One region of the Nocardiopsis valliformis DSM 45023 genome, then DNA from elsewhere that is predicted to be linked to it. Evidence: riboswitches for the same ligand, from Rfam matches in the RefSeq annotation. Region 1 holds a riboswitch; the other holds the start of a gene.
What was found. A riboswitch is a leader RNA that binds a small molecule or an ion and turns the genes downstream of it on or off. The one in region 1 is predicted to bind S-adenosylmethionine.
Positions count from the first base shown of each region.

Region 1 (3,617 bases):
GGTCCGGCACCGGGGCCAGGCGTCCGTCGCAGTCGGCGTACTCCCAACGCGGTCCGCGGGCCACGAGGTCCGCGACCGCGCCCACCAGCCGGTCCACGTGCTCCTCGGTGGTCCCCACGCCCAGGCTCGCCCGCACCGCCTGTGTGTGTCCCTCGGGGAGCAGGTGCTGGGTGAGCGGGTGGGCGCAGAACAGGCCGTCCCGGACCCCGATGCCGTACTCCGCGGACAGCGCGGCGGCCAACAGGTCCGCGGGCAGGCCGTCGACCACGAACGACACGATCCCGACGCGGGCGTGCTCGGCACCCCACAGCGTCAGCTCGTGCACGCCGTCGATCTCGGTGAGCCCGGCGCGCAGGCGCTCCAGCAGCGCCGCCTCACGGATGTGCTGCAGGAACAACGTCTGGGTGTTGAAGGTGTCGCAGGCCGCCGCCAGAGCCACGGCACCGAGCACGTTGGGGCTTCCGGCCTCGTGGCGGGCGGGCAGGTCATTCCAGATGACGTCGTGCTCGGTCACCTTCTGGGTCGCTCCGCCACCGGCCAAGTAGGGGGTGGCGGCGCTCAGCCAGTCGGAGCGACCGGCCAACACACCCGATCCGAAGGGCGCGTAGAGCTTGTGGCCGGACAGCGCCACGTAGTCCGCGCCGGTCTCGGCGAGGCTGAACGGCAGATGCGGAACGTACTGGGCGGCGTCCACGAGCACGCGGGCGCCCTCGGTGTGGGCGGCCTCGACCAGCTCCTCCACCGGCCAGATCTCACCGGTGACGTTGGAGGCCGCGGTCACGCACAGCAGCCTGGGGCCTTCGGGGGCCTCAGCGAGCGCGGCGCGGGCGGCGGACACGGCGGCTTCGGGGGTCTCGGGAAGCGGCAGCCGCACCACCTCGCCGGCTCGGGAAGCGGGGTGCTCCCACGGGAGCAGGCTGGCGTGGTGCTCGGACTCGAAGACCACCACGGTGCAGCCCTCGGGGACGGCACGGGCCAGCAGGTTGACGGCGTCGGTGGTGCCGCGGACGAACACGACGGCGTCGGCGGAGCCGGACTCGTCGGCCTCGGCGCGCACGCCCAGGAAGCGGGCGACGCTGCGGCGGGAGCGCTCGTAGGCGTCGGTGCTGACCTGCGAGTGGTGTCCGGCGCCGCGGTGGACGCTGGCGTAGTACGGCAGGGCGGCGGAGAGGGCGTCGGCGACGCTGGTCAGGCAGGGGGCGCTGGCGGCGTAGTCGAAGTTGGCGTAGTCCACGTACTCACCGGTGACCAGGGGGACCCCGCTGTCGGCGGTGACGATCGCGCAGGGGTTCGCGGTGTCGGCTTCGCGGGCCGCGATCCGGGCGGCGGAGCGGCTGGAGCGGGTCGAGTCGAACGGGATGACAGTGGTCATGGGGCACCTCTTCTGTGGGTCGTGGGACCCACAGGGGTACGCCGGATGACGGCATCTCCTCAGGGGTCCGCGCTTGTCTGACACGGTCGTGTCGGGACCTGGTCCTCACCCGGGGCACCCCACCGCGGAAGGAGGGTTGCCGACCAGCTAGCCGGGGCTTGTCGCTGGTACTCGTGACCTGTGCCGAAATGTAACACAAGGTGCGCGCGGGTCGCATCCGTGTGTTCCTGTGGCCTGGAACACTGCCCCTCTTGACAGCGGCGGACCTGGCTGGGTCATACTGATCCCGAACTGCCCTCACGTCGCGGGTGTCCGGTTTCCCCCGGCCGCCCTTCAGGCGCGAGACTCCAGTGCGTCGGAGTTTTCGCATGCCCGCAGACAAGAGGTGCCTTCCTTGTACGGCGACGACCGTGTTCAGCAGCTTTTCCGCAACCCCAGGGTTGTGCTCATCTCCGGCTACGCCCGACTCCCCGACTCGGTGGCGAGCCATTCCCAGTACCAGCGGCTCGGTGTCGTGCTCGCGGTGGACTCCGCAGACGGCCGGATCGTGGCCGCGGACACCACTCTCCTGACCGACCTGGCCAAGGACTTCTTCCGCGCGCTGGTCGAGGGCGCCTCGGTGACCGAGGACATCGCGGAGATCATCCATCGGGTCCAGACGCGTTACGCGGGTCAGTCCGGAGCCGCCCTCACGACGGCGCTGCGCCGCTGCCTGGAGACCTACTACCAGCTGCGGGACGGCGATCAGCTGCCCGACGGCTCCGCGAACCCCGACGGCAAGGAGTGACCTGCGCATGAGTCAGACCAGCCCCGAACCCGGATCCGAGACAGGTGCCCCGCTGCCCCTCGCGGGGGTGCGGGTGGCCGACCTGTCCCGGGTGCTCGCGGGCCCCTACGCCACCATGCTGCTCGCGGACATGGGCGCCGAGGTCGTGAAGGTGGAGCAGCCCGGCCGCGGCGACGACACTCGCTCCTGGGGACCGCCCTACGCAGAGCCGACCGAGGAGCACCGGGCAGAGCACTCCCCCGGCGAGGCCGCCTACTTCCTGTCCGTCAACCGGAACAAGCGCAGCCTGGCCGTGGACCTCAAGGATCCGGAAGGACTGGCCGCGGTCCAGGACCTGTGCGCCACCTCGGACGTGGTGATCCAGAACTTCCGGCCGGGGGTGATCGACCGGCTCGGGCTGGGCTACGAGGAGATCAGCAAGCGCAACCCGGCGGTCGTGTACTGCTCGGTGAGCGGGTTCGGCCCCGAGCACGAGCCCAGCACGCGGCCGGGGTTCGACATCGTCGTGCAGGCCGAGAGCGGGCTGATGGCCACGACCGGTCCCGCGGACGGCCCGGCCAGCAAGGTGGGGGTGGCGCTCACCGACGTCCTCACCGGCCTGAACGCGGCCGTGGGCATCCTGGGTGCGCTGATGCGGGCCCGGGTGACCGGGCGGGGCGAGAACATCAGCGTCTCGCTGATCAACTCCACCCTGTCCAGCCTGGTCAACCTCACCCAACAAGCACTGGTCACCGGGTCCGAACCGGCCCGCGTGGGCAACGCGCACACCACCATCGTCCCGTACCAGGTGTTCCCGACCAAGGACGCGGAAGTAGTCATCGCGGCCGGAAACGACGCCCTGTACCAGCGCCTGTGCGCGGCGATCGACCGCCCCGACCTCGGCGCCGACCCCCGGTACTCCACCAACCCGCAACGCGTGGCGCACCGCGAGGAACTGGTCTCGGAACTCTCCACGACCCTCCAGGAGAAACCAGCCGAGCACTGGATGACGGTCCTGGTCGAGGCCGGGGTCCCGGCTGGCCGGGTCCGGGGTGTGCTGGACGCGCTGCGCACCGCGGACGCCAGGGGCGACGACGTCCTGCGCACGGTGGAGCACCCCACAGCCGGCCCGCTGGAGCAGGTGCGGGCGGGGTTCCGGATGGAGCGCACGCCCACCCCGATGACCGCGCCGCCGCTGCTCGGCCAGCACTCGGCGCAGATCCTGGCCGAACTGGGACTGACCCCGGACCGGATCGAGGCGCTGCTGAAGAGCGGCGCCGCCCAACAGACCGACGTTCGCTAGCACAGACCTCACACACGCAAGCACCACGAAGGGACTTTCCATGAGCGACTCCCGGCGCAAGGCCGCCGCCCCCGACCCCCTCGACTTCCTGGCGGTGGACGCGGAGCTGTCCGACACCGAGCGCGACGTCCGCGACGCTGTGCGCGACTTCTCCAACCGCGAGCTCCTGCCGAACG
Region 1 covers NZ_ANAZ01000004.1:306,360-309,976, reverse strand. Annotated here, with positions in the region: gene D457_RS0106005 (aminotransferase class V-fold PLP-dependent enzyme) at 1-1,372, opposite strand, end outside; SAM riboswitch class IV at 1,437-1,551, opposite strand; gene D457_RS0106000 (DUF3870 domain-containing protein) at 1,767-2,159, shown strand; gene D457_RS0105995 (CaiB/BaiF CoA transferase family protein) at 2,167-3,441, shown strand; gene D457_RS0105990 (acyl-CoA dehydrogenase family protein) at 3,482-3,617, shown strand, end outside.

Region 2 (3,617 bases), on a different contig from region 1:
TGGTGGATTTTCCAGCGCCGTTGGGTCCGAGCAGCGCGACCTGTTCTCCCTCGGACACGTCGATGTCGACACCGCGCACGGCCTCGACGGTCTCCTTGCCGACCCGGAAGTGCCGGGTCAGCTCTCGTGTGTGGATCATCGACCCCTCCGTATTAAAACTTGAATACAGGGACCAGGGTGCACCACCGCACGGAGATATTCAAGTTTTAATACATGGCTGAGGGCCAGACCGGGAGTCAGACCGGAGGCAGACCGAAGGCTTGAGGGCTGTCATCGGCCATGACGTACTCCCCCGTCTCCAAGGAGGCGATCAGCTGCCGGGTCCAGTCGGCACCGGCGTCGACCGTGTAGTGCCACAGCCGGAAGAGCTCGCGCACGTGGGCGGGTTTGCCCCACTCCGCTTCGGTGGCGTCGATCGCCGACACGACCTCGGCGTCGCTCTTCTCCAGGACGGCGAGCCGCTCCTTCAGGAGTTCGATCACCTCGGCGCGCGGCAGGCAGGGCATGAGGGTGACCCCCGCGCACAACAGCGCGTGGTCGTCACCGCCGTGGCTCAGAGCGCCGCGCAACAGACGGAGGAAGTCGGCCTCCCCCTCATCGGTGATCTCGTAGGAGGTACGTTCGGTGACCTCCCCCTCGGCCACGAACTCACGGAGTTTCCCCTGTTCGGAGAGCTTGCGCAGCGCGTGGTAGATCGAGCCCCACTTCACGTTGGCCCACTCCTCGGCGCCCCAGTCCATGAGCTCACGACCTACCCGGTACCCGTGCGCCTGCCCGTGGACGCGCACCACTCCGAGCACCAACAACCGCGTCGCCGACATCGCCACCCTCGTCCCGGAAGAATCTCCCTCCCAGGTTACGAGGCCCGTGGGCAGCGCGAGGGGCGGGCACCGACGGCACCCGCCCCTCAGGGTTCACATCAGCGGCCCGATCAGCAGCCCCCGGCCACGGCGGGGATGATCGAGATCTGCTGGCCGTCCTTGACCTCGGTCTGCAGACCCTTCTCGAAGCGGACGTCCTCGTCGCCGATGTAGACGTTCACGAAGCGGCGGACCTTGCCGTTGTCGTCGAGGATGCGGGCCCGGATACCCGGGTGGTTGGCCTCGAGGTCGTCGAGGACCTCGGCAAGGGTGGCCCCCTCGGCGGTGACCTCGGAGGCGTCGTTGGTGTAGGTGCGCAGGATGGTGGGCACGCGGACGCTGGCGCTCATGGTGTTCGTGTCTCCTGGGATGTGGCTGCGGCGAGTGGCTGTGGGAAGAACGCGGGCAGGCTCAGACCAGGCCCTCGGCCTTGAAGGCGGCCAGGGACGGCTTGATCGTGGCGGTCACACCCGAGTCGACGGCGTTGAGGGTCTTGAGCCCGTCACCGGTGTTGACGATGACCGTCTCGGCCTCGGGGTCGAGCTTGCCCTCGCGGACCAGCTTGCGCAGGACGCCGGTGGTCACCCCGCCCGCGGTCTCGGCGAAGATGCCCTCGGTGCGGGCCAGCAGCTTGATGGCGTCGACGATCTCGTCGTCGCCCACGTGCTCGACCGAGCCGCCGGTGCGGGTGGCGATGTCCAGCACGTACGGGCCGTCCGCCGGGTTGCCGATAGCCAGGGACTTGGCGATGGTGTCCGGCTTGACCGGCTGGATCACGTCATGGCCGTTCTCCCAGGCCTTGGCGACCGGGGAGCAGCCGGTGGCCTGCGCGCCGAACACCTTGTAGGGGCGGTCCTCGACCAGACCGACCTTGATGAGCTCCTGGAAGCCCTTGTCGATCTTGGTGAGCTGGGAGCCGGAGGCGATCGGGATGACGATCTGCTCGGGCAGGCGCCAGCCGAGCTGCTCGGCGATCTCGTAGGCCAGCGTCTTGGAGCCCTCGGCGTAGTAGGGCCGCAGGTTGACGTTGGTGAAGCCCCAGCTCTCGCCGGCCTCGTCCCCGATGAGCTCGGAGCAGAAGCGGTTGACGTCGTCGTAGTTGCCGTCGATGGCGACGACCTTGCCGCCGTACACGGCGGCCATGACGACCTTGCCCTCCTCCAACCCGGCCGGGATGAACACGCACGAGTCGAACCCGGCCCGCGCGGCGGCCGCGCCCACCGCACCGGCGAGGTTCCCGGTGGAGGAGCAGGACAGGGTGGTGAAGCCGAAGGTACGGGCGGCCTCGACGGCGATCGCGACCACGCGGTCCTTGAAGGAGTGCGTGGGGTTGGCCGAGTCGTCCTTGACGTGCAGGGACTTCAGGCCGAGTTCGGCGGCGAGGCGGTCGGCCCTGACCAGCGGGGTCAGGCCCGGGTTCATGTTCGGCAGGTCGGCCACGTTGGTGGGGACCGGCAGGAGGGAGCGGTAGCGCCAGATGTTCTTGGGGCCGCTCTCGATCTCCTCGCGGGTCACGTCGCCGAAGTCGTAAGCGACCTCGAGGGGGCCGAAACAGAACTGGCAGGCGAAGATCGGTGAGAGTTCGTAGCGCTCGCCGCACTCGCGACAGGAGAGGGCGGTTCCGGGACCGAAGGCGCGGACAGCGGTGGGTTCAGTGGCGGTAATCGCCATAGCGAGGCGTCTCCCCTCATCTTCCCTGGTGGCCACCTTGACCCCAGGCCGGAGTTGGCACCTGCCTCGACGGGTTCGCGGTGATCGCGATTCCACATGTCGAGATGGTTGCCGGGGCTTCGCAGGGCCGGTCCCTCCACCCCTCTGGATGAGCAATATGAAGTTGTCGCGTGCCCGCTTGGGGCCCGCACCGTCACTGTAACGGACGTGTTGACCGGTTTTCCACGCTGGGTGACCTGGATTACACAAAACCGCTCAAATAATGAGACACCGTGAGACAGCACAGGTCGAAGCGGGCCCCGATGCACGTGCAGTGTTTCGCTGGTGTGACGGTCTCCACGGCTGACCTCGCGAGGGTTTGGGACCGCCTCCCGAAGGCGAGACCTAGGAGAAGTGCGTAACCCCCTCCCATCCTTGCTCTTCTCGAGAGGACGACCACGTGGACAAGGCTCAGATCCTCATCGCCTCCAACAGGGGCCCGGTCTCCTTCTCCACCGCCGACGACGGCTCCCTGGCGCACCGCCGCGGCGGTGGCGGCCTGGTGTCGGGGATGATCTCCGTCGCCACCGAGATCGACAGCCTCTGGGTGTGCGCCGCCCTGTCCGACGCCGACCGGCGGGCGGCCGCCGAGGCGCCCGGAGCCCGGCTGGACAGCGCCCACGACCTCGACGGCATGCGTGTCCACATGTTGGACATCCCTGAGACGACTTTCGCGGGTGCCTACACCGGGGTGGCCAACTCGACCCTGTGGTTCGTGCAGCACATGATGTACGACACCCCGAACAAGCCCTCCTTCGGCTCGGAGTTCCACGGGCTCTGGGAGGACTACACCGCCTACAACAACGCCTTCGCCGAGGCCATCGTGGGCGGGGCCGCCGACAACGCCCGGGTGGCCGTGCAGGACTACCACCTGGCTCTGGTGCCGCGCATCCTGCGGGCCCGCCGCCCCGACCTGCGGATCGCGCACTTCTCGCACACCCCGTGGGCGCCGCCGGAGTACTTCCGGATGCTGCCCACCCAGGTGGCCCGGGAGCTGTTGGAGGGCATGCTCGGCGCGGACCGGCTGGGCTTCCTGAGCCCGCGCTG
Region 2 covers NZ_ANAZ01000024.1:128,886-132,502, forward strand. Annotated here, with positions in the region: gene D457_RS0121675 (ATP-binding cassette domain-containing protein) at 1-139, opposite strand, end outside; gene D457_RS0121680 (PadR family transcriptional regulator) at 237-821, opposite strand; gene D457_RS0121685 (ubiquitin-like small modifier protein 1) at 932-1,210, opposite strand; gene thrC (threonine synthase) at 1,272-2,531, opposite strand; SAM riboswitch class I at 2,545-2,686, opposite strand; gene D457_RS0121695 (alpha,alpha-trehalose-phosphate synthase (UDP-forming)) at 2,971-3,617, shown strand, end outside.
Region 2: another riboswitch for S-adenosylmethionine. It lies ahead of thrC (threonine synthase); the one in region 1 lies ahead of D457_RS0106005 (aminotransferase class V-fold PLP-dependent enzyme).